Linked DNA regions of Pelagicoccus sp. SDUM812003. Each later gene encodes a partner of the first gene's protein in a complex. Links are inferred from orthologs where the notes say so. Each region holds a gene or a part of one and is shown on either strand. Other genes may lie near its edges. The genes, in order: QEH54_RS19120 and smc.

Evidence for each region.
Region 2: the proteins of QEH54_RS19120 (region 1) and smc are in contact, whole or in part, in a crystal structure (PDB 3ZGX), measured with the Bacillus subtilis proteins. The link is inferred for Pelagicoccus sp. SDUM812003 from one-to-one orthologs.

The regions. Positions count from the first base shown.
Region 1 is NZ_JARXHY010000017.1:22,669-38,569, forward strand. The notes cover bases 12,881-15,709. They hold QEH54_RS19120 (segregation/condensation protein A), read right to left. Parts: upstream 14,778-15,709; coding sequence 13,983-14,777; downstream 12,881-13,982. Other genes in these bases: QEH54_RS19100 (hypothetical protein), read left to right, coding at 12,881-12,981; trxA (thioredoxin), read right to left, coding at 13,089-13,412; QEH54_RS19110 (hypothetical protein), read right to left, coding at 13,415-13,681; QEH54_RS19115 (hypothetical protein), read right to left, coding at 13,720-13,935; QEH54_RS19125 (RsmB/NOP family class I SAM-dependent RNA methyltransferase), read right to left, coding at 14,867-15,709. In the rest of the region: QEH54_RS19060 (efflux RND transporter permease subunit), read right to left, coding at 1-678; QEH54_RS19065 (efflux RND transporter periplasmic adaptor subunit), read right to left, coding at 734-1,807; QEH54_RS19070 (Minf_1886 family protein), read left to right, coding at 2,019-2,462; QEH54_RS19075 (pitrilysin family protein), read left to right, coding at 2,586-5,162; QEH54_RS19080 (alkaline phosphatase D family protein), read right to left, coding at 5,265-6,635; QEH54_RS19085 (DUF4202 domain-containing protein), read left to right, coding at 6,947-7,585; QEH54_RS19090 (glycoside hydrolase family 2 protein), read left to right, coding at 7,766-10,255; QEH54_RS19095 (MFS transporter), read right to left, coding at 10,357-11,946; more of QEH54_RS19100, read left to right, coding at 12,151-12,880; more of QEH54_RS19125, read right to left, coding at 15,710-15,901. UniProt on the Bacillus subtilis protein: Participates in chromosomal partition during cell division. May act via the formation of a condensin-like complex containing Smc and ScpB that pull DNA away from mid-cell into both cell halves.
Region 2 is NZ_JARXHY010000003.1:161,227-174,231, reverse strand. Bases 8,585-13,005 are described here. They hold smc (chromosome segregation protein SMC), read right to left. Parts: upstream 12,661-13,005; coding sequence 8,785-12,660; downstream 8,585-8,784. Other genes in these bases: QEH54_RS05090 (hypothetical protein), read left to right, coding at 12,899-13,005; QEH54_RS05100 (hypothetical protein), read left to right, coding at 8,585-8,667. In the rest of the region: QEH54_RS05140 (hypothetical protein), read right to left, coding at 1-986; QEH54_RS05135 (thrombospondin type 3 repeat-containing protein), read right to left, coding at 1,039-2,352; dtd (D-aminoacyl-tRNA deacylase), read left to right, coding at 2,525-2,977; QEH54_RS05125 (6-phosphogluconolactonase), read right to left, coding at 3,097-3,834; QEH54_RS05120 (hypothetical protein), read right to left, coding at 3,874-4,881; zwf (glucose-6-phosphate dehydrogenase), read right to left, coding at 4,912-6,453; QEH54_RS05110 (YraN family protein), read right to left, coding at 6,698-7,120; QEH54_RS05105 (hypothetical protein), read right to left, coding at 7,188-8,069; more of QEH54_RS05100, read left to right, coding at 8,185-8,584. UniProt on the Bacillus subtilis protein: Required for chromosome condensation and partitioning.

The DNA.
Region 1 (15,901 bases):
CACCTTGACCGCGAAGCGGCCGTTGCCCTTGTCCATGTTTCCCGCGGCCACGATCTTGTTGTTGCGGGAAACGAAGCCGATGATTTCGCCCTGCGAGAGGTTGTAGGACCGCAGAACCGTCGGATCGATGATGACCTCCACCACTTCCTCGCGGTCGCCGATGACGCGGGCCTCCAGCACCTGGCTTATTCCCTCCAGCTCGTCGCCCAGGTCCTTCGCGATCTTGGTGAGGGCCCGTTCCGGCACGTCGCCCGACAAGGTGATGACGATGACGGGAAACTGGGAGAGGTTCACCTCGTGCACGGTCGGTTCCTCCGCGGCCTGAGGCAGCTCCGCCCCGGCGAGGTCCACTTTTTCCCGCACGTCGGCCAAGGCCGCGTCGGGGTCGAAGCCCGCTTCGAACTCCAGGGTGACCGAAGCGGAGTTTTGCGAAGCGGTGGCGGTCATTTCCTTGACTCCCTCCACGTTGGCCAGCTCCTGTTCCATGGGGCGGACCAGCAGCCGCTCAGCGTCCTCCGGCGAAACGCCCTCCATGTACATGGAGACGTAGATGGTGGGGATGGTGATATCCGGGTCGGACTCCTTCGGGATCTGGATGTAGGCGAAAAGGCCGGCTGCCAGAATGAAGATGAGGGCCAGGTTTACGGTGCGCTTGCGGCTGAGAATGAGTTCGATCATCGGGTGCGTCTTCTCGAATGGAAGGTTTTGACGGGCGGACTTGGAGGGAAGTCGGCTAGTTGATGGTCGATTCCTCTACGGCCTTCACTTTGGCGCCTGGCAGCACGAAACCTTGACCGACGGTGATCAGTTTGACCGCCTCCGGCAGACCGTTCACCCAGACTCCATCCGAGGCGCTGCCGATGATCTCGGTCTTGTAGAAATGCACGCGTTGATCCCCGTCCACCGTCTTCAAGCCGAGCTCGCCATCGGTATCGGCGCTCAAGAAGAGGATCGCCGGGGTGACCTTGTGGGCCATCTGGGTGGCGGTGGTGGCCACGATGTCGGCGGTGAGACCGGCCTGGTGCTTGTAGTCGGGATTGGCAAACTCCAGCTCCACGGTGTAGGTGCGCACCGCGGAGTCCGCCGCCATGGACAGGTAGCGGATCCTGCCTTCGATTTGGTGTCCGTTGAAACGAGCCACCGCCGGTGAGTCCTCGTCGATCTTCTGGATTTCGAGTTCGGTCGCCTCCGCCGTCACGATCATGGGGTCGAGGGCCAGGAAGCTTGCCACCGGGTCTCCCACGCCGACGAACTCCCCCACCTGCACGAGTCGTTCGTTGAAGACGCCGTCGTAGGGGGCGCGGATGATGGTGTTTTCCAAGGCGATTCGTGTGGAGGCGAGCTGGTTTTTTGCCTGGGCCAGCAAGGCGGCGGATTCGGCCAGGCGCGTCTCTGACTGGTAGCCGCTGGATTGCAGCTTCTGGGCGGCTTCGTGCTCCAGGGCCCGCTGGGAGACCAGCTTTTCGGCCGCTTCAAGCTGTTCGGGAAGATTCTGGGCGTCGAGCCTGACTAGCGGGGTGCCGGCCTTCACCGCGGTGCCGCGCTTGGCGGAGATTTCCATGATCTGAGCTCCGATCTCCGCTCGCAGGATGCTGGCCTTGGAGGGAGCCGTCTTTCCCCGCAGCACGATTTCCGCCGCGTAAGGCTCGGCTACTGAGTCCCTCACCCGGACCGTTGGCAAGGGTTTGGACTGCGCTCCCGAGGAGGCTGATTGGGAGGCGCTTTCGCCTTGCAGGCTGGAGCCCACGACCATCCAGGCCGTGAGCAAAATCACGATTGTAGCGGCGATAGTGACGTTTTTTTTCATCAGGATTCAGGAAAGGAGGCAGACCCGGGGAGACGGGTCGAGTAGCGATAAGTTCAGCAGGTGATACGCGAGTTGGAGCGAAGGGTTACTCAAAATGATTGCCGGACTTGCGGGCTCAACTTTCTTTTTGCGAGATTGACAGGGGAGGCGGGGATTTGTGGGCTCTGCGGTGACGAATTCGCGCCTGACGCGCGGGTCTGCAGCCACTGGTATGAAAGAGCACGATTTTAACGAGGTAGTGAGCCTGATAGTGAAGGAGGATCCACGCTATCAAAAGAGCGCCTACCTTTTTCTGCAGAAGGCCCTCAACTATACCATCGACAAGGAAAGGAAGCGTCAGGGCAAGGTGGTGACCAAGGTGGCGAAGCGTCACGTGTCCGGACAGGAGCTGCTGGAAGGCATTCGCGAGTACGCCTTGGACCAGTATGGGCCGATGACCTATTTCATCCTGACTTCCTGGGGCATCGAGCGCTGCGAGGACTTTGGCGAAATGGTCTTCAACCTCATCGAATACGGCGTGTTCAGCAAGAACGAGCAGGATTCGCGAGAGGACTTCGCTTCCACCTACAGCTTCAAGGACGCATTCGAAAAGCCGTTCACCCCCAAGGAGCGCCGGCTCAAGCGCCCCAGCTACCGGAAGCTAGAGTCGCTCTAGTTTCGCCTTCGCCGTGCGGCGGAGCGCTGGGAGCCAAGCGGGGCGGTGGTGGCCATTTGCGGCCGCGGGCAACGATTTTGCATTGCGGAGACGCGTATTCTCGTTCGTGCATAGGCCCCATCTATGACCGATTTTCCGCAAAACCGCTCTGTTGACGATAGCCGCTCCTTGATCGCCCCGCTTCTGAAGGAGCCGGTGGAACGCTACCTCTTGCCCAATGGCCTGACCGCCCTGCTGAAAACCGATCGCTCCTCGCCGGTCTGTTCGGTGCAGGTTTGGGTGAAGACCGGCAGCGTGCACGAGGACAGGCACCTCGGCTCCGGAATCTCGCATTTCGTGGAGCACATGCTTTTCAAGGGCGCCGAACGTCGCGTGGGCAAGGAGATCGCCCGCGAGGTGCACGAGTCGGGTGGCTACATCAATGCCTACACCACCTTCGATCGAACCGTCTACTACATCGACGTGCCTTCGGAAAACGTGGAGGTGGCTCTCGACGTGCTCAGCGATTCGGTGTTTTCCTCTTCTTTCCCCGAGGAGGAGGTGGACAAGGAGCGCGAGGTGATCAATCGGGAAATCGCCATGGGCGAGGACGATCCGGACGGCAAGGTCATGCACACGCTGTTCGAGACTGCCTTCAACAAGCACAACTATCGGTACCCGATTATCGGATACAAGGACGTCTTCAATCGCATCACCCGCCAGGATCTGCTCGACTACTACAACGCCCGCTACGCGCCGAACAATGCCGTGGTGGTGGTCACGGGCGATTTCGACTTGGCTGAGATGCGCCGCAGCGTCGAGAAGTGGTTCGGACCCTTCGCCCGCAAGCCTCTGCCCACCATCTATCTGCCGGACGAGCCTCTGCAGCTGGCGGAGCGACGTCGCGACCTTTACGAGGACGTGCAGATCTCTCGCGTGGCCATGGGATTTCAAGTGCCCGGTTTGACGCATGCGGACACGCCGGCCTTGGACGCTCTGTCGGTGGCTTTGGGGAGCGGCGACAGCTCCTTGCTCTACCAGCATCTGCGCGAGGAGACGCAGCTGGTCCACAATGTCGACGTCTCGAACTGGACGCCGGGTTCGGTTGGCGTTTTCTACGTTTCGCTCCTGTGCGACCCCGACAAGCGCGACGCGGCGTTGAAGGAGCTGCGTCGCTACGTCGAACGCCTCGATGTCGATTCCTTCTCCGAGGAAATCGTAGCGAAGGTTCGACGCCAGCTACTGGTCAACGAAGTGAATTCGCGCAAGACGGTCAGCGGTCAAGCGGCTCGTCTCGGCGCGGCCGAAGTGGTGGTGGGAGATCTTGGCTACGCCAAAAACTACCTGAAACGCATTGGAGAGGTCACTGCCGAGGACTTGGCTCGCGTGCTCAAGACTTGGATACGCTGGGATCGCCTGACTGTTGTGACGCTGAATCCCAAGAGCGAGCAGGCCAAGGAAGACGACGCTCTGCAAGCCGACAGCCCGGTTTGGGATTTCGAGGAAACGCGGTTTCCCAATGGATGCGCCTTGCTGACGCGAGAGAATCGCCGTCTGCCCAGCGTGCACATCCGGGTCGCCCTGCAGGCGGGATCGCTGTTCGAGCCGCGAGACAAGCAAGGCCTCTCCGCCTTGCTCTCCACCATGATGACCAAGGACACCGCCAAGCGCAGCGCCTTGGAGGTCGCGGAAGCGATCGAGGGAGCTGGCGGCACGTTTTACGAGTTTTCGGGAAACAACAGCTTCGGTTTCGCTCTGGAAGTCCTGTCTACGGACCTGCCGCTGGCGCTCGACCTCCTGGAGGAAGCGCTGCTGCGACCGAGCTTCGACGAGGAGGTCTTCGAGATCGAAAAGCAATCGCACCTTGCTGGGCTGAAGGAGAATCTGGACGACATCGTGACCTGCGGCCGCGAGGAGCTGCGTCGCCGTTTCTTCGGCGAGCATCCTTTGCGTATCGGGGGAAGTGGAAGTTTGGATACGGTGGCGTCCATAACCTTGGAAGACGTGAAGGCGTTTTGGCGTAGCGTCGTAGTGAGCGGAAATCTCTCCATAGCGGTTTCGGGCGACTTCACGACGGAGACATTGAAGCCTCAGATGGCTGCATTGATCGAGAAGTTCGCTGAAGGCAGCCTGGTCACGCCTCAATTCGTTTTCGAAAAGCCGGCCCAGCCGGGAGTCCACCGGGTTTCGATGGATCGCCAGCAAGCGATCGTTTTCCATGCCTACCCGGCCCCGGGACTCAAGGGAGTCGACTATTTCATCTCGGAGGTCGCGGACGAATTGTTCTCCGGGATGTCCAGCGAGCTGTTTGATCGAGTACGCGAAAAGCTAAGCCTAGCCTACTTCGTTCGCTCTTCGCGTATCGTTGGACTGAATACGACCATGTTCTATTTTTACGCAGGCACGGCCCCGGAACGCTACCAGGAGGTTATCGCGGAACTGGACCGAGAGGTGAAGCGCGTATCGGAAGGGCGGGTAGCGGAGGACGAGCTTGCCCGCTGCAAGAAGCGTCTCAAGGCGGCTAAGCGCATGAGCATGCAGACCAACTCCTCCTGCGCCAGCCAGGCGGTGCTGGACGCGGTCTACGGCCTGCCGATAAACGATTGGCGGAACTATGGGGATCGCATCGACGCTGTATCGATCGATTCCCTACAGGATTTCGCAAAGCGTTACTTCTCGGAGGAGAATCGGGTGGAGCTGGTGATCGGGCCAGTCGAATAGGCGGAGGGCGCCCTGTTTCCGTTCTCTGGAGTCGGGGGCGTCGAGCCTTTTTTTTGATCGGGCAGCGGCGGCGTGGCTCGGCGGCCACGCCCTGCCTTTTGCCTAGCGGATGGTCGCTTCGGAGGGAGCGGCGGGTGCTTCGTCAGCGTAGGCGAAGGCTTGTGGATCGTCCACCTTGGTCTGCCAGGAAGCGGTTCCGTTGGTGAGTTCGCTCGCCTGCACCTCGAGTGTCGGGAAGACGCTTTCGCCGAATACGTTTATGATCTCGAACGACATCTGCGGGTCCTGCTGCGTCATGTCGAAGGTCAGCAATCCGAAGTTCATGGTAGCGGAATAGGGCTCGTGAATGGTGATGGTGGACGGATCCTGAGCGTCGAAGCTGGCGGTAGGATCCTGCGCCAAGGGGCTGGAGACCAGTTCGTAGAGATCGTATCCACCGACGTCCGACATGGGTATGGCTTTCACTTCCGCCTGATCGTTGTCGCCGGAGATGAGCATCACGCCTGGTATTTCCTCGCTCTTGATGTAGCTCAGCAGCTCGTTTCGCTCCTGCGGAAAGGCCATCCAAGTGGAGGCGCTGCTCTCCTTGATGTCCGTCCAGCTGCTGCTGCTGAGCAGGACCTTGAAGGGGGCTTCGCTGCGTGAGAGCTCGTCCTTCACCCAATCGAGCTGCTCTTGGCCAAGCAACGTGGGGCGCTGGCCTTGCTTGCGGAAGCTGTAGGTATCGAGCACGAAGAAGTCCACGCCGCCGTAGCTGTGCTTGAAGAAGGAGCCCGGCGTTTCGCTGGTTCCATAGGAGGGGTTGGCCCAGTAGCGTCGGAAGACGTCGAGAGACTTCGGCTCGCTGCGACCGGCTCCGTCCCAGGTCGCCAGCTGCGGGATGGAGCGCAGAAGCGGCTGCAGGAAGGGGATGCCGCGCTGCTTTCGGTATTGCTCGGCCTGGAAGGCAGGGCTGAGGCCTTCGGCGGATTCATTGTCGCCGAGCCAGAAGAAGAGGTGCGGCCGAGCGTTTTGCACCTGGAGCCAGATGGCTTGCATGCCGTCGATCTCGGTTTTCGCTCCGGCGCCGAAGGCGATGGAAAAGCGAACCGGCATTTCCTCGGAAGGCGCCGTCAGAAAGGGGTATCCCTCCTTTTCGCGAGCCGAGCTCAGGGGCTGGCCGTCGACCAGAACTTGATAGTAGTAGAAGGAGCTAGGCTCGAGGTCCTCGATGATCGCTTCCACGCAAAAGTCGTTTTCTTCGCTGGCTCGCACCGGAGCGGTGGTCTTGGCGTTTTCGAAATTGGCGCTCTTGCTGTACTGCACGGTGAATTCCGCGTCGCCTGCCACGCGAGCCCAGATGCGCGCGGAGTCTGGAGTGACGTGACCGAGCATGGGACCCTGCATCAGCTGCGGGCCAGCGATCGCGGTGGAGATGAGGCTAGCGGCGAGGCCGAGAGCGAGGGTGGCGGTACGGATCGGTTTGGAGAACATGCGTCGATTGGGATGCGGGTTGCCGAGACTGTAAAAGTCTTGTGAATGTAAACGGATTGTTAAATCCGCCGTCGCCGAAGGGAAGCTTGAAAGCGGATCCGCGGCCTTGAGCGTGAGCTGGGGAAAAGGATTAGGGTCTGGCGCCGCTGCCCGTGAACGGCCCCGCGCCCGGGTGGCTTAGCGGGGAGATTTGGCGAACGCGATTCACCCTTGGAGGCAAGTGGCTCCATATGGCGGGATTGGGGAGAATTTGCGATCGGCGACGAAACGAGAGATTGATTCGAGCTTGGCTCACGCTATGTTTCTGGCCCATGGAACGAACTTTCGATCATCAATTGCTGCGCGAGCAACTGGGCCGCGTTTCGGACGAGACACGGTTTTTAACAGCGATTGGCGAGATCGACCTGCAGAACGACAATGATCGCAACCGGGCTACGCTGGGCGGGCGCAACGTGGGCTTCGAGCTCTATTTCAGCGTGCAGCTCACGCGCTGGGTGCTCACCCTCGATCCTGAGGCTTCGGAGACGCTCATGCTGGCGGCCCGCGGACAGCACATTTGCCGCTGGATGATCCCGCGCGAGGACTACCCGCGCGACCGGGCGGGCTACCTGAAGTGGCGCAGCGATCTCAAGAAGTTTCACGCTCGGAAGACCGCTTCCATCCTGGAGGAGGTCGGCTACGACCAGAAGACCATCCAGGCCGTCAGCGACCTGAATCTGAAGAAGAATCTCAAGAGCGATCCCGATTGCCAGACCATGGAGGACGCCCTCTGCCTAGTGTTTCTGGAAAAGCAGTTCGCCGCCTTCAAAACCAAGACCGACGAAGAGAAGATGATCGGCATCTTGAAGAAGAGCTGGGCCAAGATGAGCGACAAGGGGCGCGAAGCGGCCTTGGCTCTGGAACTGGGCGAAGCGGAGCGACGCCTGGTGGAGAAAGCCCTGGCGGACTAGCCGCAGGGTCCCGCCGCCGCGCGACCGAGCGCTCCTCTTAAGGGAGCGCTTTTTTGGGCCTGCATGAAACGCATGTTTTACGCTAAAACTCCGATGAATTAAGTTCTGGAGCATTTTGGGGATTTGCGCAGCGTCGTGAAGCCAAGTCCGAACGAAGCAACCTACACAACACAACCGTCTATGTCTGAAACGTTCTCTCTCGATGGAAACTGGACCCTCAAAGGGCCGAAGAAGATCGAAATCTCTGCCGTGGTCCCGGGCTGCGTTCATGCCGACCTGCGCCGCGAAAACCTGATTCCAGATCCCTATTTCCGGGACAACGAGACGCAAGTGCAGTGGGTGGGGGAGGAGAACTGGACCTACACGCGTAGCTTCGAGCTGTCGCCGGCGTTTTTGCGAAGCGAGCGTTTGGAGCTGGTTTGCCAGGGCTTGGACACCTTTGCGGAAATCCACATCAATGGCCGGAAGCTGGCGGAGACCGACAACATGTTTCGCCAGTGGGAGTTCGATGTGAAGGCCCTCTTGCGCGAGGGGGAGAATAGCATCAGCGTGACGCTGCGCTCGCCGATGCCCTACGGCCGGCGGAAGCAGGAGGAGCGCTTCCTCTGGCAGACCGGGATCGGCCATCATCGCCTCGAAGGAGGACAGTGGGTGCGCAAGGAGCAGAGCAACTACGGCTGGGACTGGGGACCCATGATCGTGACCATGGGAATCTGGCGTTCCATCGGTATCCGATCCGTAAATACGGCGAGGATCGAGGATACGCGCGTCTCGCAGACGCTTTCCCAAAGCTTCAAGAAGGCCACGGTATCGGTGGATGTTTCCTGCAGCGTGGTGAAGCGTTCGAAACTGTTGGCCCGGGTGGAGATTTCCAAGGATGGCGATGTCGTGGCCACTGCTCAGTCGTCGGTCGCTCGCAAGCGTGCGGCGCTCGAGATGACGATCAGGAATCCGCAGCTTTGGTGGCCCAACGGCTTGGGCGAGCAGCCGCTGTACACAGTTTCGGTCGAGCTGGTGGACGAATCCGGAGCGGTGCTCGATCGTGAGGTCAAGCGCATCGGTATCCGCGAACTAACCTTGGTGCGCGAAAAGGACCAGTGGGGAGAATCGTTCTGCTTTCAGGCCAATGGGCACCGCTTTTTCGCCAAGGGCGCCAATTGGATCCCATCCGACCAGTTCGACGTTTGGGGAACCGACGAGCGCAACCGCTCCTTGCTGGAGTCGGCCCGCGACGCGAACATGAACATGGTCCGCGTCTGGGGCGGCGGAAAGTACGAGCGCGACGCCTTCTACGACGATTGCGACGAGCTGGGCATCTGCGTGTGGCAGGACTTCATGTTCGCTTGCGCCGCGTATCCAGGATTCGACGACGATTGGGTGGCGAACGTGAAGGTGGAAATCGGCCAGCAGGTGCGTCGGCTTCGTCACCATGCCAGCGTCGCTCTCTGGTGCGGCAACAACGAGCTGGAGCACATCCCGCCCATTCTGGGGGACGAGCCAGGGCAAATGCCTTGGGACGAGTATATCAACCTTTTTGATCGCATCATCGGCAAGGTGGTGAAGCAGAACGACAACCAGCGGGCGTATTGGCCATCTAGCGAGCATTCTCCGGTGGGCGATCGAAAGTACTCGCAGAATCCAGATTGTGGAGACGCCCACCTTTGGAAGGTCTGGCACGGGCGTCGACCTTTCGAGTGGTATCGCACCGCGTTTCACCGCTTCTGCAGCGAGTTCGGATTTCAGAGCTTTCCCGAGCCCAGCACCATCGAGACCTATACGGAGCCGGAAGAGCGCAACGTCACCTCCTTCGTGATGGAGCATCACCAGCGCAGCCCGATCGGCAACAGCGCCATCATCGACTACATGCTTAGCTGGTTTCGCTTGCCGGTCGGCTTTGAAAACACGGTCTGGTTGACGCAGATTCTGCAGGGGTTGGCTATCAAGTACGCCGTTGAGCACTGGCGCATGAACAAGCCGCGCTGCATGGGCGCCTTGTATTGGCAGCTCAACGACTGCTGGCAGGTGGCGAGCTGGTCTTCGCTGGACTATTTCGGAAAATGGAAAGCCTTGCACTACGCCGCTCGCGATTTCTTCGCTCCGCTGCTGGTCACCGGTGTTGAGGATCTGGATACGAAGAATGTGGAGATCCATGTGGTCAGCGATCAGCTTCAGAGGGCCAAAGCCACCGTGGCATGGAAGGTGGTCGATCTCAGCGGCGACGAGCTGGAGTCGGGGTCCAAGGCGCTGCGGGTGCCCGCGAACGCCTCCAAAACGGTGAAAACGCTTTCGTTGGCGAAGCTGGTCAAGGAGCATGGCGAGCGCGGATTGCTGGTGAAGCTTTTCCTCAGCCAGGACGGTGAGGTGGTGAGCGAAAACCTCGTCACGCTGGCTCGGCCCAAGCACCTCAAGCTGCAGGACCCGAAGCTTTCCTGCAAAGTGAAGAAGTCAGATGGCGGTTCCTTCGAGGTGACGCTATCGGCCAGCAAGCCATCGCTTTGGACCTGGCTGGAGCTCAAGGGCATCGCCGCCCGCTACTCCGACAACTTCATCCATCTGCTGCCCGGCGAGACCCGATCGATACGCGTGTCGCCTCGTGACAAGACCAGCTTGAAAGCGGTCAAGGAGTCGATTCGAGCTAGGTCGCTCTTCGATACGTATCAGGAAATTTAGGACAAAAACGGGCGGCCTCCAATGGTCGTCCGTTTTTTTCTAGGATGAATCGATAGGGTAGCCGCCTTCCGCAGGAAAGCGGCTATCGGATCCGCAGTCGGCTAGACCGCTCCGCGTCGGGCTTCCAGCTGCTGGCGGATTTCTCGCATCTTTTCCCGGCTGAGCGGGAAGCTGACGATCATGATGAAGGACACGACGATGCCTGCGATGGGCACCGCGGCGAAAAGGAAGCGTATCCAGAAGATGGCGCTCGGGTCCTGGTCGCCGCCGAGTTCGGCGTCGAAACCGGTCCAGTCCAGCACGAAGCCGGTGATGAAGGTGCCCAGCACCATGCCGATTTTCATGACGTAGGTGCCGCAAGCGGTGAAGGCCCCTTCGCGACGTTTGCCGCTTTGCAGTTCGTCGTAGTCGATGACGTCCGCTCCGATGGAGCCGTACATCATCCAGAAGGCGGCCTGAGTGAAGGCGATGAGGCCGGAGGCGAAGAGCTGCAGCCACTTGACCTCGGGACTGTACAGCCACCAGGTAGCGGTGAAGACCGCCACGGCGCAGGCCTGGATGATGAGAATGGTGTTTCGCTTGTCGAGCCAACGGCCGATCAGGCCGCCGAAGATCACCGGGCCGAGGAAGCCGAAGAACATGTTCGAGAGACCCATGCGAAAGTTCCACAAGTTGCCTTCGGTCAGGTTGCCGGCGCTCACGTAGTAGACCGTGGCGTAGAGGCCGAGCGTGCCCACCATGCTCAGGCCGAGCGAGTAGGCGAGGCCCATGGAAAGCTGCACTCGAAAGGGCTTGCACTTGAGCACTTCGCCCAGGGTTTCGGTGATGCGGACCTTGCTGGGGGCGCTCTGTACAAGCTTGTCGTAGTAGCGCTCCTTCAATCCGAAGTAGAGCGCGCAGCCGATGACGATCATGATGCCGCCAAGGATGGAGGTGTAGACTTGGGCTCCCAGCACCACGTTCACGTTTTCCTCGCCGGTGCCGGAGCGCATGCCAAAGGGCATTTCAGCGAGTCTAAGCAGGGTGTCGCCGTTTCCGGAAAACAATGCGGCAAGCAGCTCGCCGGTCCATTGGAAGCCGCCGGAGATCAAGCCGCCCAGACGAGCGGGCACGTCGCTCAGGCGAGCGTTTTCCCAGGCCAGAGCGGTGGCGAAGGCTGGGGCCAGAAACATGCCCACCTCCATGATCTTCTGGATGCTGCCGCGAAACGCGTAGATGGAGGTGCGTTCCCTGTAGTCCGGGCTCAGCTCGTTGCCCAGGCTTTGATAAGGCACGTTGTAGCAGCTGACCATGGTCATAAAAAGCATGGACGATACGATCATCCAGGCGAAGTAGGCGGTGTCCGACCAGCCGTCTCCCACCGTGAAGAGCAGCGGGAAGGTGACGCCGGAGAGGATGGAGCCGATCAGGATGAAGGGTCGGCGCCGTCCGAAGCGCGTTCGAGTGTTGTCGGACCACCAACCGAAGAAGGGATCGGTGAAAATGTCCCAGACCAGACGCATGGTGAGGGCTAGGCTGACCATCTTGCCCGGAAGTCCGAGATACATGTTGAAGACGGTCCAGGCGAAGGTCGGGTAGAGCCAGTTCCCCCACATGTCGTTGCCGGATCCGAGTCCGTAGATGACTTTTGAGGAAAAGGACACGTTTTCGCTGCCCTTGGAGGACGGTGACGGGGTCTGCGGGGATGACATAGCGATTCTCTTAAGGGTGAGCTAAAAGGGGGTAGGCAAACTACGCGTAAGGGCGCTAGGCTAGTCAATCTCAAATCCCTTGAGATATATTCACAAGGTTTGAAGAATCGCTGCGATGCGCTGTCTTTTTTTCAACCTTGGCGACTGCCGCTCGTCTCTGCGGGCGGCGCAACGAAACCCCAAAAACCGAAGGACACCCCGACTATGATCGACAAACGCATTCTTGTTTTGGCGACAGCCTCACTCTGCGCGGCGACGACGCCCGCGTTTTCTCAGGACGACACGAAAGGCCAACCGCAAAACTATATCGAGACTCGGACCTATACCCAGGAGGAGAACGACGCGATCCTGCAGCTCTACCAAGGGCTGCGGGTGGCGGACGTTTCCGACGGCATGGATTTCGTGGGCTTGGCGGACACGGGGCTGGTGGATCCGGCCATCCACCCGGACTGGGTGGACCACGAAACCCTCAAGCATGTGTTTCGCGGCATCGCGGTGACCGCTCGCTATGTGCCCACGCAGCGGCGGGCCGGACCGGAGCCGGGCGAGGATTTCGATGCATGGGTGGGAAACTTCTACAACCAGTATTCCTCCGAGCCCTTCGCGGATCACCTGTTTCCCGGTTCGGTGGTGGTGCTGGACGATGTGGAAACCGCTGACGTGGGGTCGATCGGCTCCTACAACATCCTACTCTGGAAGTCGCTCGGCGCGGTCGGAGTGGTGACGGATGCGACCTCGCGTGACACCGACGAGATCGCCATGCAGGAAGTGCCGCTTTACTTGCGCAAGAAGGGGCGAGGCATTCGACCCGGGCGCAACGAAATCGAGTCCATCAACCGCCCCATCGTGGTCGGTGGCGTGCTCGTCATGCCGGGAGACGTGGTGGTGGCCGATGGCGACGGAGTGATCGTGGTGCCGCGCAAGGTGGCCAAGGACGTGGCCCAGTACGCTCACCGGATTCTGGAGGCGGACAAGGCGGGGCGCCGCGATATGTTCGAAAAGCTCGGCATGCCCATGGATCAGACGGTGGAGTAGCTTGGGGCGCTCTCTCCTTGCGGAGGCGTCATGCCCAAACAAAAAGCCCTCGGTCTGGCGATCGAGGGCTTCGTTTTGAAAGTGGGTGGCCGTCCGGCGGCGACGCTTTAGATGTGGGATTCGATCTTCGACTTGAGGTCGTCCTTGCCGACCATGCCTACGATCTGCTCAACCTGTTCGCCATCCTTGAAGAGGATCAAGGTCGGTATGGCGCGCACATTGAACTTGGCAGCGATGGCGCTGTTTTCATCGACGTTCACTTTGGTGATGGCCGCTTTGCCGTCCAGTTCGCCGGCTATTTCCTCGAGCAATGGGGCGATGGCCTTGCAGGGGCCGCACCAAGGAGCCCAGAAATCCACGAGGACAGGGCCGCTCGCCTTGGCGATCGCGTCGTTGAAGCTTTGTTCGTTCAGGTTGATGATGTCTGCCATGATTAGAGCGTTTTAAAATAGATTAGCGCCGCAAATGCAAGCGAAGCGGTGGCGCAGAAGAGGCTGAATGCTAATTCCGCCCTCACGGGTCGCTTGTTTCGCCTGGCGGCGTACTCCTCGAGCAAAGTCAACGAATTCCCCTCCGCGTCGGCTGCAATGAGCGTCTCGCCCCGTTTGCCGCCGTCGATCTCTGTCGCCTGACGTCCGTGGGCGTCCTCGATGGTGAGGCGCGACTGGCTAGGGGGACGATTGTCGGAGAGGCGGTTCATGCGGGGGGATGGGGCGGCGTGGGCGCCACCCGGGACTGCTAGTCCTTGGGACGGTTCTTTTCGATGAGCTCCGCGAGGTGCTTCTGCTCGATGTTGTTCAACTGTTTTCCTGCCCGTTTCATATCCTCGAAGGTCTTGACCACCGTCTCGGTCATTTTCTCGTGGGTTTCCTGTGAACCGCCAACGATGGAAAACTCCTCTGCTCTGGTGATGCGTTTGTGACCATCCTGATTGTCGAGGCCTATACCGAGCAAGTGCGCTTGTGTAGGTCTTTGGTCTCTCACTAGGCACTGAGCCTGACTCAACCCGGAAGCTGATCAAGAACCTTTTCGTCCTCGAAGCTGAGCGTCTCGCCCCCTTCCAGGCCGGTCACGATGAAGTCGCTGAAGGCCGCGTCCTGCTGCACCTTGAGGCGCTTCAGGCGAGTGAGCTCCAGGATGGCGATGAAGGTGACGACCAGGATCTTGAGGCTGATCGGTCCGTCGAAGAGGGAGGTGAAGGTGAACTCGCGGGTGGTTTTGATCTTTTCGATCAGCAATTCCATCTGGTCCACCACCGTGACCGCGTCGTCCTTGATCTCGCCGATGACCAGCTTTTCGGTGAGTCGGCGCAGCACGATGTTGTAGGAGTTCCAGACGGAGATCTTGTCCTCCGGCTTGAGTGGGCGAACTGGCGTCTCCTGCTTGTTGATCGAGGCGTAGTCGCGCTCCTTGAAGAGGGCGGCTCGGTCGGAAAGCTTGTCCAGAGTGTCGGCGGCTTCCTTGAACTTCTTGTATTCGAGAAGCTGGTGAACCAACTCCCAGCGCGGATCGATATCGTCGTCCTCGTCGTCTTCGGTGGAGGCGGCCCGTTTCTGTTTCGGCAGGAGCAGCCGGCTTTTGATCTCCATCAGGGTGGCGGCCATGACGAAGAAGTCGCCTGCCACCTCCAGCTTGACCTGCTGCATGCTGTTGATCACCGCCAGGTACTGGTCGAGCACCAGCTCGATGGGAATGTCGTAGACGTCGATCTCGTGCTTGCGGATAAGGAAAAGCAGAAGGTCCAGGGGGCCTTCGAAGACAGAGAGCTTTATTCTTGGGTCGGTATCCGCTTCCACGGGCTGAATTCACGTCTGGCGACGAGCCGCTGGCAATGCGAAATTGTTCACAAAGCGGCGCCTTGCGGCGAAAAGCGAGGCGGGCCTGGCTAGCGGACTCTCTTGAGGCAGGCGACGTAGAGGCCGTCGCCATTGAAGTCCTCGGGATACACGGTGATGCCGAGCCCGTGATCCTGCAGTCCGAACTGGCTGGGCAGGGGCTGGTGCTCGTACTCGGAGCTGGCTTTGAGAAACCGCTCCGTCACCGCCTCGTTTTCGAAACGACTGAGCGAGCAGGTGCAGTAGACCAGCAATCCGCCAGTTTTCACCAGGGGGGCATAGCTTTTTAGGATGGTGAACTGCTTTTCCGCGTAGTCGAAAACGTCGCGCTCGCGGGTTTGCCGCATGAGGTAGGGATGCCGGCGCCAAGTGCCCGAGCCGCTGCAGGGAGCGTCCACCAGAACGCCGTCGTACTGGCCGGAGCTGGGACGGCGATCGAGCAGCGTGATGTTGCTCAGCTCGGAGCGCTTCACCCGAGCCGACAGCTCTCGCACGGCGGAGGCTCTCGGCTCGTAGGCGTCCACTTTGCCGTAGGGTTTTAGCAGCTTGGCCAGCTGCAGGGTTTTGCCTCCGGCTCCGGCGCAGGCGTCGAGCCAATTCCCGCGAACGGGCGAGGGAATCAGGTTGAGCAGGATCTGGGAGCTGATGTCCTGGATCTCCACCATGCCGTTCAGGTAGACCGGTAGCTCGGTCAGTTTGAAGTCGGCGGGAGCGTGCAAGCAGTTAGGGACCTCCGGATGAGGGGCGATCTGCTGGGCGATTTCTGCGTTAGGAGGGGCTTTTCGCAGCTGGTCCAGCACGGTCTCCTCAGGATCGCGCTGGATGCGCAGCCAGAGCGGCGGACGAGAAATCAGCGGGAGCAAGGAGCGGATGGATACGTGCCGCTTGCAGTGGTTGGCAAACCAGTCCGGCAACAGCTCCATCAGCTGGTGGTCTTCGCGTTTCAAAACCTTGTGGCGTTTCCCTTCCGGGAGCTCGGGCGGCCTTTTGTCAGGAAGCGTTGGATACAGCGAGCTGACTTCCTCCGTAGGCGCGGCGAGACAGATCAGGGCGTTCATGAACGCGGACTGGTCCTTGTAGATCGG
Region 2 (13,005 bases), on another replicon or contig:
AAGAGCGTAGCGACCATAACGTAATCTTTGTATCCACTGAAGAGGATACGCTCGTCCTGCGAGGCCACGACCTCTTCCGTTTCCGGATCATATTCCGGCACCACCTGACGGCCAGAGGAATCCGCGTAGCTAGCTGCGTACTGATTGCGATAAGGCTGCTCCTCGACGAACAGATAAGCCCCAAACGGAATGCCAGCAGGGGCCGATGCGTCGATATCCGCTACCACGTTTCCAAAATGATTGCTGAACAGCTCGCCATAGGAATCGAGCGAGACGCTGAGCTTATCGAGTACACTCCGATAAACGGAAATCTCCTCGTCGATGATGAACCCGTCGTCGGGCACCGCCCGAAATCCCAGACGCACCTCGGCGACCGATGCGTAATCCTGCTTCACGGATTGCATCTCCGCAAGCGCCAGATCGTAGTAGATATCCAATACGGAGTGACGCAAAGGCACGTCGGTTGGAGCGTGTTTAAGGGCTTGGGAAACGAGAGCCAAGGCATCCCGCGCTCGGGCACGCTCGGCGGCCCCGTAAGCGTCGTTCACCACCTGCGGATCTAGCGAGACCGCGCCCTCTCCATCGCTGTTATACAAAAGCTCTTTGTAGCGGAACGCGGCATCGGAGCCCTCGACTTGTTCGCGGGTGGCGTCGCTGGGCGGATAGAGCAGCTCGCGGGCCTCGTCTACGATCTCGTCTACAAAATCGGGAAACGGAACGCCGGCGCTCAAACTTTGGCCGAAAGAGGACGCCTCGAGTTGATACCCGGTGTCGGCAGCCGTCGGAATGACCGCAGGATCGGCAGAGCCAGCGGGCGCGTAGGCTCCGAATGAACCGGAGAAAAAGGCGACTGAGCTCGCTTGTGAACTCGTGCTGTTCTGGTCGGAAAGCTCGAGGGAGTTTTCGAATTCCGGCACTACTAGGTAGGCGTCTTGAGCGAAAAGCGAACCACTCGCGAAACCGATGGCCGAAAGCGTAAACGCCACAAAAGCTCTTATCCCAAACGAACCGCTTTTCCGCTGCTTGCCGTCCATCAAATCAGTCTCCCTCCACTACCGGGATCACTCCCTTTTCGATGCTCGAAGCGGCACGTATCATGACGAACAAGTGCCGGGTCTCGCTATTCAGATAGGTGGACTCGCCGCCGACCGAAGTTACCTTCTCCACCACTTCGCCGATGATGCGATTTCGCTCCATCAAATAGGCCCGTTCCGGATCTTCCGCATTTAAAGGGGGTGTCGCCTCGAAGCTGAACTGACGCTGCAGCTCGGCGTCGATCAACAGGGAGGAGCCGAGCGGGATCTGTCCGCTCTGAGCGGAAAACTCCGTTTCCGTCCACGTCACATTCAGCGGCCAGTCGCCCTCGGCGAGGCTTCCGCCGAACTCCTTCGCTTCCGCAGCTCCTTCCGACCCGATCAGAATCCCGCTTGCTCCCGAACTGCCCCTTTGCAGCAGGGCGCGCATGGATGTTTCGTTTCCATCCTCGTCCAGCAAGCGCATGACCCAGTAGCTGTCGTTGTCCTGCACCACCACGATCGCCCGCTCCGGATACGCGAGTCGGTACAGCCCCGCCTCACTTGGCACGAGATCGACCACTACCGTCTCGACGTCTTCAACTACTTGGTCATCGGTGAGAATCAGCTCGATGCGGCCAGATCCGTTTTCCAATTCCACAATGCCGCTGAGAGAAGCGTGGTCTCCCGCATCCAAACTGCTAAGCGTCGAGATCTGATAATGAACGATTCCCGAGAAGGCGGAATCGCTGCTGACGAGATCGATAAAGACCGAACCGGCAGACTCGTCGTAGCTCGCGATGTCGTCTGAACTGAACGAAATCGTCGGCAGCACGCTGATGTCCGGCTTCGATTCGGCATCGAGTGGATCCGTCCCGTACTCCACCTCCGTGCCATCGCTGAAGCCGTCACCGTCGGTGTCCGCCACGTAGACATTGGTCCCGAGCTGTTCCTCCTCGGTGTTGGTCAAACCATCGCCATCGATGTCGCTAGCGTCGCCGAACGAGATCACACGAAAGAACCGCTGAGGGTCCGCTTCCAGCGCCACTTCGAAGCGGAAGAAAGTCTCAAACGCTTCCAGCTCCGCGTCTTCCAGCAAACTCCACGCAGCGATCGACGCGCTCAGATCGACCACCGTGAGCAAGGAGTAATTCGAGTTCACCTGGTCGCGATCCACGAAATCGATGCGCATGGTCTCATCTTCCGGAATCGAAACATCCAGGATTTCGATATCGTCCTGAGCCCGCATCAAAGACACGGGGACGAACAGGATAAGCGCAAGCAGACGCAAACGGACTGCTAGCCCCTTATCCGAGGGGCGATGAAGAGTTGGAGGCATCTATCAGTCCCGCAGGAAGCAGGCTACCAAATCAGCAATTAACCTCCCCAGTGTCGACACTTTACTAACAAATTTTTTACTAACCGTCATTAGCCCGGGAAATGGTCACGTTTTCAGTTGCCACTTCCTCTGAAATCGCAGGCTCAAAGGTCCAATCTAAGAACCTCCCAACATGAAAGCCGTCATTCAACGCGTCAGCCAAGCCTCCGTCACCATCGATGGCGTCGTCCATTCCTCCATCGGCCAAGGCCTCCTCGTGCTGCTCGGTATCCACAAGGACGATACGCCGGAAGACATCAAGTGGATGGCCCGCAAGATCGCCGGTCTGCGAATTTTCGAGGACGCGGAGGGAAAGATGAACCAATCGCTAGCCGACATCGACGGCGAGCTTCTCGTGGTCAGTCAATTCACCCTCATCGCCAGCAACAAAAAGGGAAACCGCCCCAGCTTCAACGACGCCGCCCCGCCCGCCAAAGGCAAAGCCGACTACGAGGCGGTCTGCCTGGAGCTGGAGAAGCTCACCGGCAAGCCCGTGCGGACCGGCATCTTCGCCGCAGACATGAAAGTCGATCTGCGCAACGACGGCCCGGTCACCATCCTCTTCGATACTCGAAATAAGGAGTAAGCCCACTCGAAGAGGACCTTGCACCGCGATCCCCTCAGCCGTCATCGGACGGCTCCCTTCAGCGCGGCTCATTCAAGCCTCGCTTCTAGATTCAGACGATTCGTGGGCTAAAACACCCCCTACAGGTCCAGCTTCGCCGCGGCCGCTTCGTCGACCAGCCAGTACGCGCGGTCCGCTACCGCCTTCAGGCTTTGCGAAGGCTTGTTGACCGGGTCGTAGTCGCCTTGCAAGACCGCCTTCAGGGCATCGGCCTTGCCGGCGCCGAGCGTCATCAGGACCACCGTGCCACACTTCGCGAGTCCGTAGGGTGTCAACGTCAAGCGCCAGCCTTTGCCGGGAACTTCCACTGCGGCGAAATTAGCTACGACCGGATTGCTGATGAGAGGGCTGCCTGGAAATAGCGAAAGCGTGTGACAGTCATCGCCCATTCCCACGAAACAAACGTCATAGGTCGCGTCTTTCCCCATGGCCTTGTCCCACTTTTTCGAATACGCTTCCGCAGCGGCGTGCGGTTCGAGTTCGGTCGGCCAAGGGAACTTGCTATCTTCGATGGTTTCCAGCGGTCGCAGCATCAAGCGATCCGCATTGCCGAAGTTGTTTTCTTCGCTTTCCAGCGGAACGGTGCGCTCGTCGCTGGTCGTCCATAGCACGCGGTCGAGTGTTTCGACTGGCAAGCATTCGTTTTCCACCACCCACTTGTAGAAATCCTTGGGGGTCGATCCACCAGTGAGGGCCCAGGAGACGTACTCCTTCTCGAGCGACTCGAAATGCTCGCACGCCAGGGCGAGCGCTTCCTGAAAGAGCTCATCCTTCGGCCCGACCTTCACGGTTCCGTATTCCGTCTGATAAGTATTCATATTGTTCTTACGTATCCTTTGATCTCAGGCACCTACCTGTCATCCGTGAAACAGGGCTTCAGCCAAAGCGGTTTCGGCATCGAGCAGTCGAGCGCCCGTAGTGAGCTCCTGCTTCCCACCTCCCAGATCCGCTTGCACGTGAGACTCGCCCTTTTCGAGGTCTAGGTCAAAAGTGAAGTAGTGATCGTTTTCGTAAATGAAGCTCATGCGGGGCATGGCGTTTTCGCCTTGCGCTTCCTGCTGCTCGAAGCGCAAGGCTTTGCCAGCCGCCTCCGGCGACTCGTAGCAAGCCTTCAACGCGGACGCTACCCAGCTCATCAAAGCTCGGCCTTCGCACTTGAAATCGGGTCCGGAGCTCAACGTTACCTCCTTCAATCCGTCGATGATGGTCTCCACCGGAAAGGCGCTGAGAAACTGGCCGATACTCTGCCGCACCGCTAGCAAGCGAGCGAAGGCGAGATCGTGAATCTTCTCCGGCTTTGGCACGTCGACCTGATCGATCAGAAAGGTCTCCCGAGCGGAATCGAAAACGATGCGGTTCGCTTGCTTGAAGAAGAACTGGTAGTCGGAGAGCAGCTGAGCGGAACCGAAGCGCGTGGGCCAATAGAAGGTCGGCAGATCCGTCTCGATGAAGATGGACACCTGGTTCTCGAGAAAGCGGCGATCGTTGAGCGTGTATCCAAGAATCAACGCTTCGCAGCAGTTCATTCCACCCGATCCGCTACCGATCACGCATTCCGAGAAGATCTTGCAGCTCATGCGGGCCTCGCTCTCCCACGAGTCCGGCTGCGGACAAAGGAAGATGAGGCGACATGGGAAACGGTGCGAAAAACTGATCACCGTCTGAAACAATTCCTTGGCTTCGTCGGTGGAAGCCTCGAACCCGATGTGCACGATCAAGTTCATACGCGAGGCGCGATACTCGCTCTCGTGCTTCTTGCCATCCTCATCGACCGGAGCCCACATGGCGGAGAGTTTGCCCAAGGCGTCCTCCATGGGCACTGATAGACCGGGCAAGGAATCGTAAACTGTACTGGTAGCTGGCATTGCTGCGTCCTTTCGTGTCGTATCCGCCGATTAAGGACGACGCCATTCGTGGTTGTTCTGCCAAAGCATGCGATCCGAGGCGTTGGGTCCCCAAGAGCCCGCCGCATAGGTTTCGATGCCCCGCTGCCCCTCGCTTTTCCAGAAGTCGTGCAAGGGAGTGATCAAATTCCAGGACGCTTCCGTTTCGTCGCCGCGAATGAAGAGCGTGCCATCGCCGATCATGGCATCGAGCACCAAGCGCTCGTAGGCTTCCGGCGTATTCGAACCGAAGGTGGTCGAATAGCGGAAGTGCATCTTCACCGGCTGAGTACGGGTCTGCAGACCAGGGATCTTGCCGTTCAGCAAAATAGTCGATCCTTCGTCAGGCTGGATTTGGAAAACCAATGCGTTGTTGGCGAGATTGAACATCTCGTTCTCGCTGAACAGCGAAGATGGCGGGCGCTTGAACTGTATTGCGATTTCGGTGACGCGACGGGCCATGCGTTTGCCGGAGCGCAGATAGAACGGCACTCCCTGCCAACGCCAGTTGTTGATGGTTAGACGAAGGGCCGCGTAGGTCTCGGTCTCCGACTTTGGAGAAACGCCTTCCTCCTGGCGATAGCCCGGCACCTTTTCGCCGGCGATAAGACCCTCGCCATACTGAGCCCGCACCACGTCGCTATCGCTGTATCCAAGTCTCAATGGCTTGATGGCCTTGAGCAGTTTAACTTTTTCATCGCGAATGGATTCGGCATCGAGCGAAGCGGGCGCCTCCATGGCGGTGAGAGCCAGCAGCTGCATGGTGTGGTTTTGGATCATGTCGCGGGTAGCCCCACTCTGCTCGTAGTAGCCGCCACGCGTACCTACGCCGAGCGATTCGCCCACCGTGATCTGCACGTTGTCCACGTAGTTGCGATTCCACAAGGGCTCGAAAATGGAGTTGGCGAAGCGCTGCACCAAGAGGTCCTGAACCGTTTCCTTGCCCAGGTAGTGGTCGATTCGATACACCTGTCGCTCCTGAAAGACGCCTTGGATCACGCGGTTCAAGTTTCGAGCCGATTCGAGGTCCTTTCCGAAGGGCTTTTCGATGACCACCTTGGTATGCTTGTCGCTGCTCTGGTACTTGGTCGCGAGTCCCGCTTCGCCGAGATTCTTGATGATCGGCTCGAAGACCGACGGCGGCGTGGAGATATAGCACACGCTCTGCATCTCGCGTCCCGCATCCTTCTCGATGGATGCGATCTTGTCGCTCAGCTTCTGGAAGGCTTCCGCTTCGTCGTAGCCGCCGGAGCAATAGAAGGTGTTTTTCTCGATGCGCTCCCAAATCTCCTTGTTCAGCGAGCGACGGGAAAACTTGGAAATCGCATCGGAGGCCACCTCGCGAAACTCCTCATCCGGAATGGGCTTGCGGCCGTAGCCGATCAGGTAGAAATCCGCCGGCAGCAAGTTGTCGACGGCCAGGTTGTAGATAGCTGGCACCAGCTTGCGAGCGCAGAGGTCGCCCGAGGCCCCGAAGATGGTGATGATCGTCGGCTGCACGCCGCGATGCTTGCTCAGGCCTTGGAGAAACGGATGTCGTGATTCTTTTGACATGATGTGTATACGAGCCGTGGATTAGGACTTCGAGACTTTGGCGCCCGATGAGACCATGTAAAGATTGTATCAAGGGAAATTTGAGTTTCACCCCGCAACTATGAATATTTTTCACGCTCACAGCGAGGTCGTTTCAATTCCCTTTCTCTAAAGGACGAATAAGGCGCCCTGCAAGAAGGCAGACTTATTCGCTTCTCGAGTGAAAGAACCTGCCGTTTACGCGTACTACCGGTCCTAGGAGCCCTCAGTTCGACCGGTAGGCCGACTTGGAAAACAGAGGCACATTTTCGAAGTGCCGGCTCGCGATGATGGCGCCCTCCTCGTGCTCCAGCTCCACCACGTCGAAGCGCAGGGTGATGGGCTTGGGTTTCATCTGGGAGAAATAGTTGCGGCAAACCCGGCGCAACGCTTCGCGCTTGCGCTGGTTGATGGAGTCGTAGCCGCTGACCAGGGCTCCCTTGGTGCGCGTCCGCACCTCCACGAAGACCACCGCCTTGCCATCGAGGCAAATCAAGTCGATTTCGTCGCGCCCGCTGCGCCAATTTCGGGCCAGAACCAGATACCCTTTCTTCTTGAGCAGCTTTTCGGCTTCGCGCTCGCCGCGGCGACCGATCACCGCCGTGTCGGCTTCCCTCTTGCCGAGCAGGCGCTGGAACCACGAAATCATAGCAACGTTACAAGCTTGTAACGCGATGATGGTCAAGGGACGAGTGCGGCCCCAGCGATCGCGCCGCTCACTCGAAAAGTCGCGCCTCGATCGAGGCGAGCGATAGGGACAGCTCCTTGTACAATTCCGGCAGCGATCCATCCCACGTATCGACGAGATAATTACGAGCCACGATTCCGCCGGTCGACTCGGGATTGATGCGAAACCCGATCAGCTCACGCTCCAGCACGCTAGCTCGATCAACCTCGCGAAACGCGTAGTTCTTCTCGAAACCGAACACGAACGCGGAAACCGGCACCGTCACACGCAGCCACTTGTCAAAGTCCGTATCGGGATCGAACGCCACCAGCGCCACGGCGTTGAGAGACTCCTCGCTCTGGTCGTTGTAGCCAGCCCCTAGGAACGAAAGCCCCAGGCAAGCGAGACCGCGATCCAGCCCCTCGATCTGCCGCTCGCTAAGAAAGTCGCCATAGTGATCCCGCAGGGTTCGCTCGGACGGGATGCTCGAACCCTCGCGGTGAAACCTCACCACGATGCTCACCGACTCCAGGTCCCCGACTCGAATCGGTCGCCGGTAAAACAGCGGCTCGATACCGTTCGCATGCTGCTGGTCCCAGTCGCTGAGCTTGCGGACCAACACCGTGCGAAACACCTGACGTTGCGGGCAGTCATCCGCTGAAACGAGGGCCGATTCGTCCACCGCGTAGCGCCTGGCAGGCAGTTTAACCAGCGGAAAGCGATCGGGATGCTCAGCGATGTGGCTCCAGCCCTTCGGCGAGCCATCCCGACTGTCGTAAAGGGTCACGCGTCGCCGCGACGCGTCTTGCGAGTCCAGAGAGCAAACGCCCCCCGGCACGGGCTTGATCTGGATCTGAGAAAAGCAAGGCGCCGCCAAAAGCAGAAATTGGCATGCGAGCGCCAGACGAGCAAGAGCGCGGGAGCGAAACATAACAAGGGGCAGTAGGAGGGTGGCGAGCGTAGTCGCTATCGGACTACAAAAACAAGAAACGACGCCCATTCGATCATTGCAACCCATTTGCGAGCAAGGAAAACTGCGCCTGCCCATGAAGCCAAAAACCGCCCTCGCCGCCTGCGCCTTTTTCGGTCGCCACATCGTGCCGCTACTGCTCGCCGCGAGCATCCCGGCAGGCTTGCGCTACTACCAAATGGATCAGTTCGCCAGCCGGCCCGCGGCCTTTTCCTGGACGCTGGACATCCTGGTGCTGGTCGGACGTTTGGCCTTGGTCTGCGTGATTCTCGGAAACGGGGCGCTGCTCGCCGGCTATCGGACAGCTCGCCGACTGCTGCAAACGCCACGCCAGGAAAGCAACGCGGCCTTTTCGCGAGCCGCCGAGCGCCTCTCCTCCGAAGTCCGCAACTACCTGGCCGACGCCGCAGTCTACGTTTTCGGCGCTCTAGCCGCCAATCTCCTCATTGGCGCCGTAGCCTCCAGCCTTCCCATGCAGCTGTTGCTCAAGAACCTAACCGTCATCCCCTTCACGCTCGTATTTCTGATCCTGCTGTCCCGACGGCTGCTGAAGGCATAAGCACGCGTTTCGCCCCCGCCCGCCACGCTTGCGCCTGCTTACGGTCCGCCAGGGACGCTTCCACGAATCGCGGGGCGAGAGCACTGGGCTGCCGCGTCCTGCTGAACGCAACTCGCTCTACGCGCTCACAGCCTGTTCGAGCTGCAGTTTCACCATGTCGGGATCGACGTGATCGGTCTCGAACTTCATGCTCACCACCTTGGAAACGCCCTTCTCTTCCATGGTCACGCCGTAGATGGCCTGAGCGGCCGCGATGGTGCGCTTGTTGTGGGTGATGATGATGAACTGCGACTGCTGAGTGAACTGCTTGAGCAGCGTGGTGAAACGGCCGATGTTCGATTCGTCCAGCGGAGCGTCCAACTCGTCGAGCAAGCAGAACGGCGAAGGCTTCACCATGTAGATCGCAAAGAGCAATCCCACCGCGGTCATGGTCCGCTGCCCCCCGGACAAGCGGCTCAATCCAGTTAGCTTGGTGCCCGGAGGTTGAGCGACGATGTCGATGCCGCTATCGAGGATGTCTTCCGTCTCGATAATCTTCAAATCAGCCTTTCCTCCGTGGAACAAAGTGGCGAAGGTGTGCTTAAAGTTCTCGCGGATCTGAGCGAAGGTAGCGGAGAACTGCTCGCGCGACTTGGTATTGATCTCGTCGATCGCAGCCACCAGTTTCTCCTTCGACGACATGAGGTCGTCGTATTGCCCCTTCAAGAAATCGTGGCGCTCGCGCAGCTCGCCGTACTCGGCGATAGCGTCCGTATTCACGGTACCCATTCCCTGGATACGCCTCCTTAGGTTTTCGACCTCTCGCTTCAGACTCGCCCAGCTGGTCTTTTCGAGCTCCTCCCTCTCCTCTGGCGTCGGACCTGTCGGCTTGGAAAGCTGCTCCACCGCCTCCGGCTCCGCATCAGCGGCATCCTGATCCGTTTCGGAAACCGCTTCCGCTTCGGAAGGCTCTGCTTGCTCCGTCTGGGATTCGCCTGACGTTTCATCCGTCGCCGAGCCCGCGGCGTCCGAATCGGATTCAACGGCGGGAGCGGACTCCTCTTCGTCGTCCTTGTCGTCGTCGAGGGTGGGCAGATTCTCCACCGGCTGACGCGCTTTCCAAAGCTGCCACTGCCAGTCGATGCCTTTCAGCTCCACGCCGTACTCGCGACTGATCTCTTCCTGGATGAACTCCAGGCGAGAGCGCTTCTCCGCGATCTGCACGTTCTGGTCGCTGAGGTTGTTCTTGAGCTCGTCCACCTTGATGCGGAGCGCGTTCTGCTCCTTCTCCAGCACGCCGACTTTCTCCTCCACCTCGACCAGCGATTCACGGGTTTTGTTGACGAGGATCTTGGCCTCTTCGAGCTCCGTATCCACCGCTTCGCTACGCTGGGCGGCGTTGTCGATCTCGTCCTGAAAGCTGGCGCTTTGCTCCTCCCAGTTCTGGATGTCGCGGGTCTTGGTTTCGATCAAGCGGTTCAGCTCGTTGCGACGCTGCTCCATCTCCACCAGGCCCTGGTTCAGGATGTCGAGCTTCTGCTTCTTCTCCTGCAGGTCGAATTTCGCTTGGCTCAGCCCCTCGCGCTTCTCGTCGCGCTCGGCGCGAATGTCGGCGATCCCCGATTCGATTTCCTCCAGCTGCCGACGGCTGCTCTCCAAGCGCTGCTGATCCTCGGAAAGCCTGGCCTTGGCCGCCTCGAGCTTCTCGTTTGAAGCGGCGAGCACCTCCTCGAGACTGGCTCGCTCGCGTTCCAGTCGCTCCGAGCGCATCTTCTGCTCCTGCACCAGCTTCTCAGCGTTGCGCTCCTCGGCCTGCAGGGCGGAAATCTCGTGGTTGGCCTCGCCGATTTCGGCGCGCTTGGCCTCAACGGCTTCCTCCGCCGCTTCCAGCTGCTTGTTGACCTTCTCGGCTTCGTCGCGAGCGGACTGCAGCGCCTTCTGCTCTTCGTCCAGCTCCTTCTGCGTCTGCTTCAGCTCCATCTCACGCTGCAGGATGCTGCTGTTCTTCGCCTTCTTGTAGCCGCCGGTCACTAAGCCGCGCGCATCCATGGTCTCGCCTTTCTTGGAGGCGACTTGCAGGAAACGGAAACTTGGATTCGCCTCGCGCCATTTCAGAAAGCCCGACATGTCCTCCACGATGTAGCTGGAGGCCAAGACCGCCTTCAGCGAATCGTGACTGGGATCCTCGCTGAGAGAAACGAAAGCGCTGGCAGGCTTGAGCCACTCGGGCAAGGATTCACTGGCCGATTCGGGTGATTCGCTCGACTGCAGCTGCACGCATACGCGGCCGATCTTGCCCTCTACCAGCTGCTGGAAGATTTCCACCACAGTTTCGGCATCGCTCACCACCACCGCTTCGACAGCGGAACCAAGAAGCGCCTCCACCGCCTGCCCGTATCCATCCTTCACCGACAAGTCGGACGCGAGCGGACTGAAGATTCTTCCCTCTAGCGAACCGCGAAGCTTTCCCTTCAGCAAGGCTTTGGCGCCTTCGCCATAGCCCTCGAGCTTTTCCTGCAACTGCTGTAGCAGCTTCACCCGAGCGGTTTTTTGGGCAACGGAACGATCCACTTCCTGGATACGAATTTGGGCCGACTTAAACGCGTCGCGCTGCGCAGATACGTTGTCGCGAGCTTGCTCCAGATCGAGCTGCAGCTGCTCCTTGAGATTGCGCGTCGCGGTCAATCGCTCCTGGAATTCGGCCAGGGACTGGGCGGCGTCAGCCTGGCCTTCGCCTTGCTCCGCGAGCTCTTCCTCGAGACGCATCAAGCGGTTGCGGCTGGTACCTGCCTCTACCTCGATGCCGGAAAGCTGCTCGCGGTAGCGAGCGGTGGAACGCTCCGCATCCTGGGCTTGCACGCGTAGCTGCTGTATTTGAGATTCCGCTACACGCAGCTGCTCCTCGATCTCCTCGAGATCTCGGTTTCGCTCCTGGAAGATTTCGTCGGAGTTGCCCAGCACGTCCATGTGCATCTGCTTGTCGACGCTGTGCTCTTCGAGCTTTCCCGCGATTTCCGCGATCTGCGATTCGTAGGATGCGATGTCCTGATTGGCCTGCTCGATGCGCTCGCCAAGCGAGGAGATCTTTATCTTCGCCATATCGGCCGCGTTGCTGGCCTGTTCCTTCATGCTGCGCAGGTCGAAGACGGACTGCTGCGAATCCTGCACCTTCTGGATGAGCGTCTGACGCTCCTCCTTGTAGACGATCAGGCTTCCCTCCTTGGATTCCAGTTCCGCAGCCAATCCTTCCAGCTCTTCCTGCAGCTCGTGCGACGACTGATCCACAGTGTCGAGAGACGAGCTCAGCGTCTGGTATTGATAAGCGCTGTAGCCGATGTCGAGGTGGCGCAGCTTGTGGCTGACCTTCTTGTAGCGAATGGCCTTCATGGCCTGCCGCTTGAGGCTGCCAATCTGACGACCGATTTCGGAAATGACATCGGTGACGCGGTCGAGATTGGTCTCCACCGAGGCCAGTTTGTTCATGGTTTCCCGACGCTGGGCCTTGTACTTGGAAATGCCCGCCGCCTCCTCGAAGACCGCTCGCCGCTCCTCCGGTTTGGAGGAAAGGATCTGGTCGATCTGCCCCTGGGCCATGATGGAGTAGGACGTGCGACCGATGCCGGTGTCCATGAAAAGGCGCTGAATGTCCTTCAGGCGACAGGCCTTGCCGTTGATGTAGTAGTTGCTGCCTCCGTCACGCTGCACGCGGCGGGTGATTTCAACCTCGTTGAAGTCGCTGCCCAGCTCCTCCTCGCAATCGGTCAGGGTGATGGAGACCTCGCAGATGTTGAGCGGCTTGCGCTTGTCGGTGCCCTCAAAGATGACGTCCTGCATCTTGCCCCCACGCAAGGCTTTGGCGCTCTGCTCCCCGAGAACCCAGCGAATGGAATCGGCGATGTTGCTCTTGCCGCACCCGTTGGGACCGACCACCGCGGTGACGCCCTTGTTGAATTTCAGGAGGGTTTGATCAGCGAAACTTTTGAAGCCGTTAACTTTCAGGGCGCTCAGGTACATAAAGGCCGGAAATTGAAAGCCGCCCCCGAGAACTGACAATCTCAAATCCCGAATGTGAATAAGTCGAAGAACAAGGCGCGAACAACTTTGGTAATAAACCACCACCCCTCACCCACCACCCCTTGTCCCGCCCTCAAAAAAGTTTTTGCTACAACGTTGTAGCAAAAACTTTTCTGGCAGGTTCCGCCAGGTTCGCTGCCTTTTATCCCCCCCCAACTCCCAACTCCCAACTCCCGATATGAACATTGGCCCCAAAGCGCGCCTGCTGATGGACCTAGCGTTCGCGCTCGGTATCGAATCGGCCGACGGTCTCCTCCACCTACCGACGCTTTATCAATCTCGCTC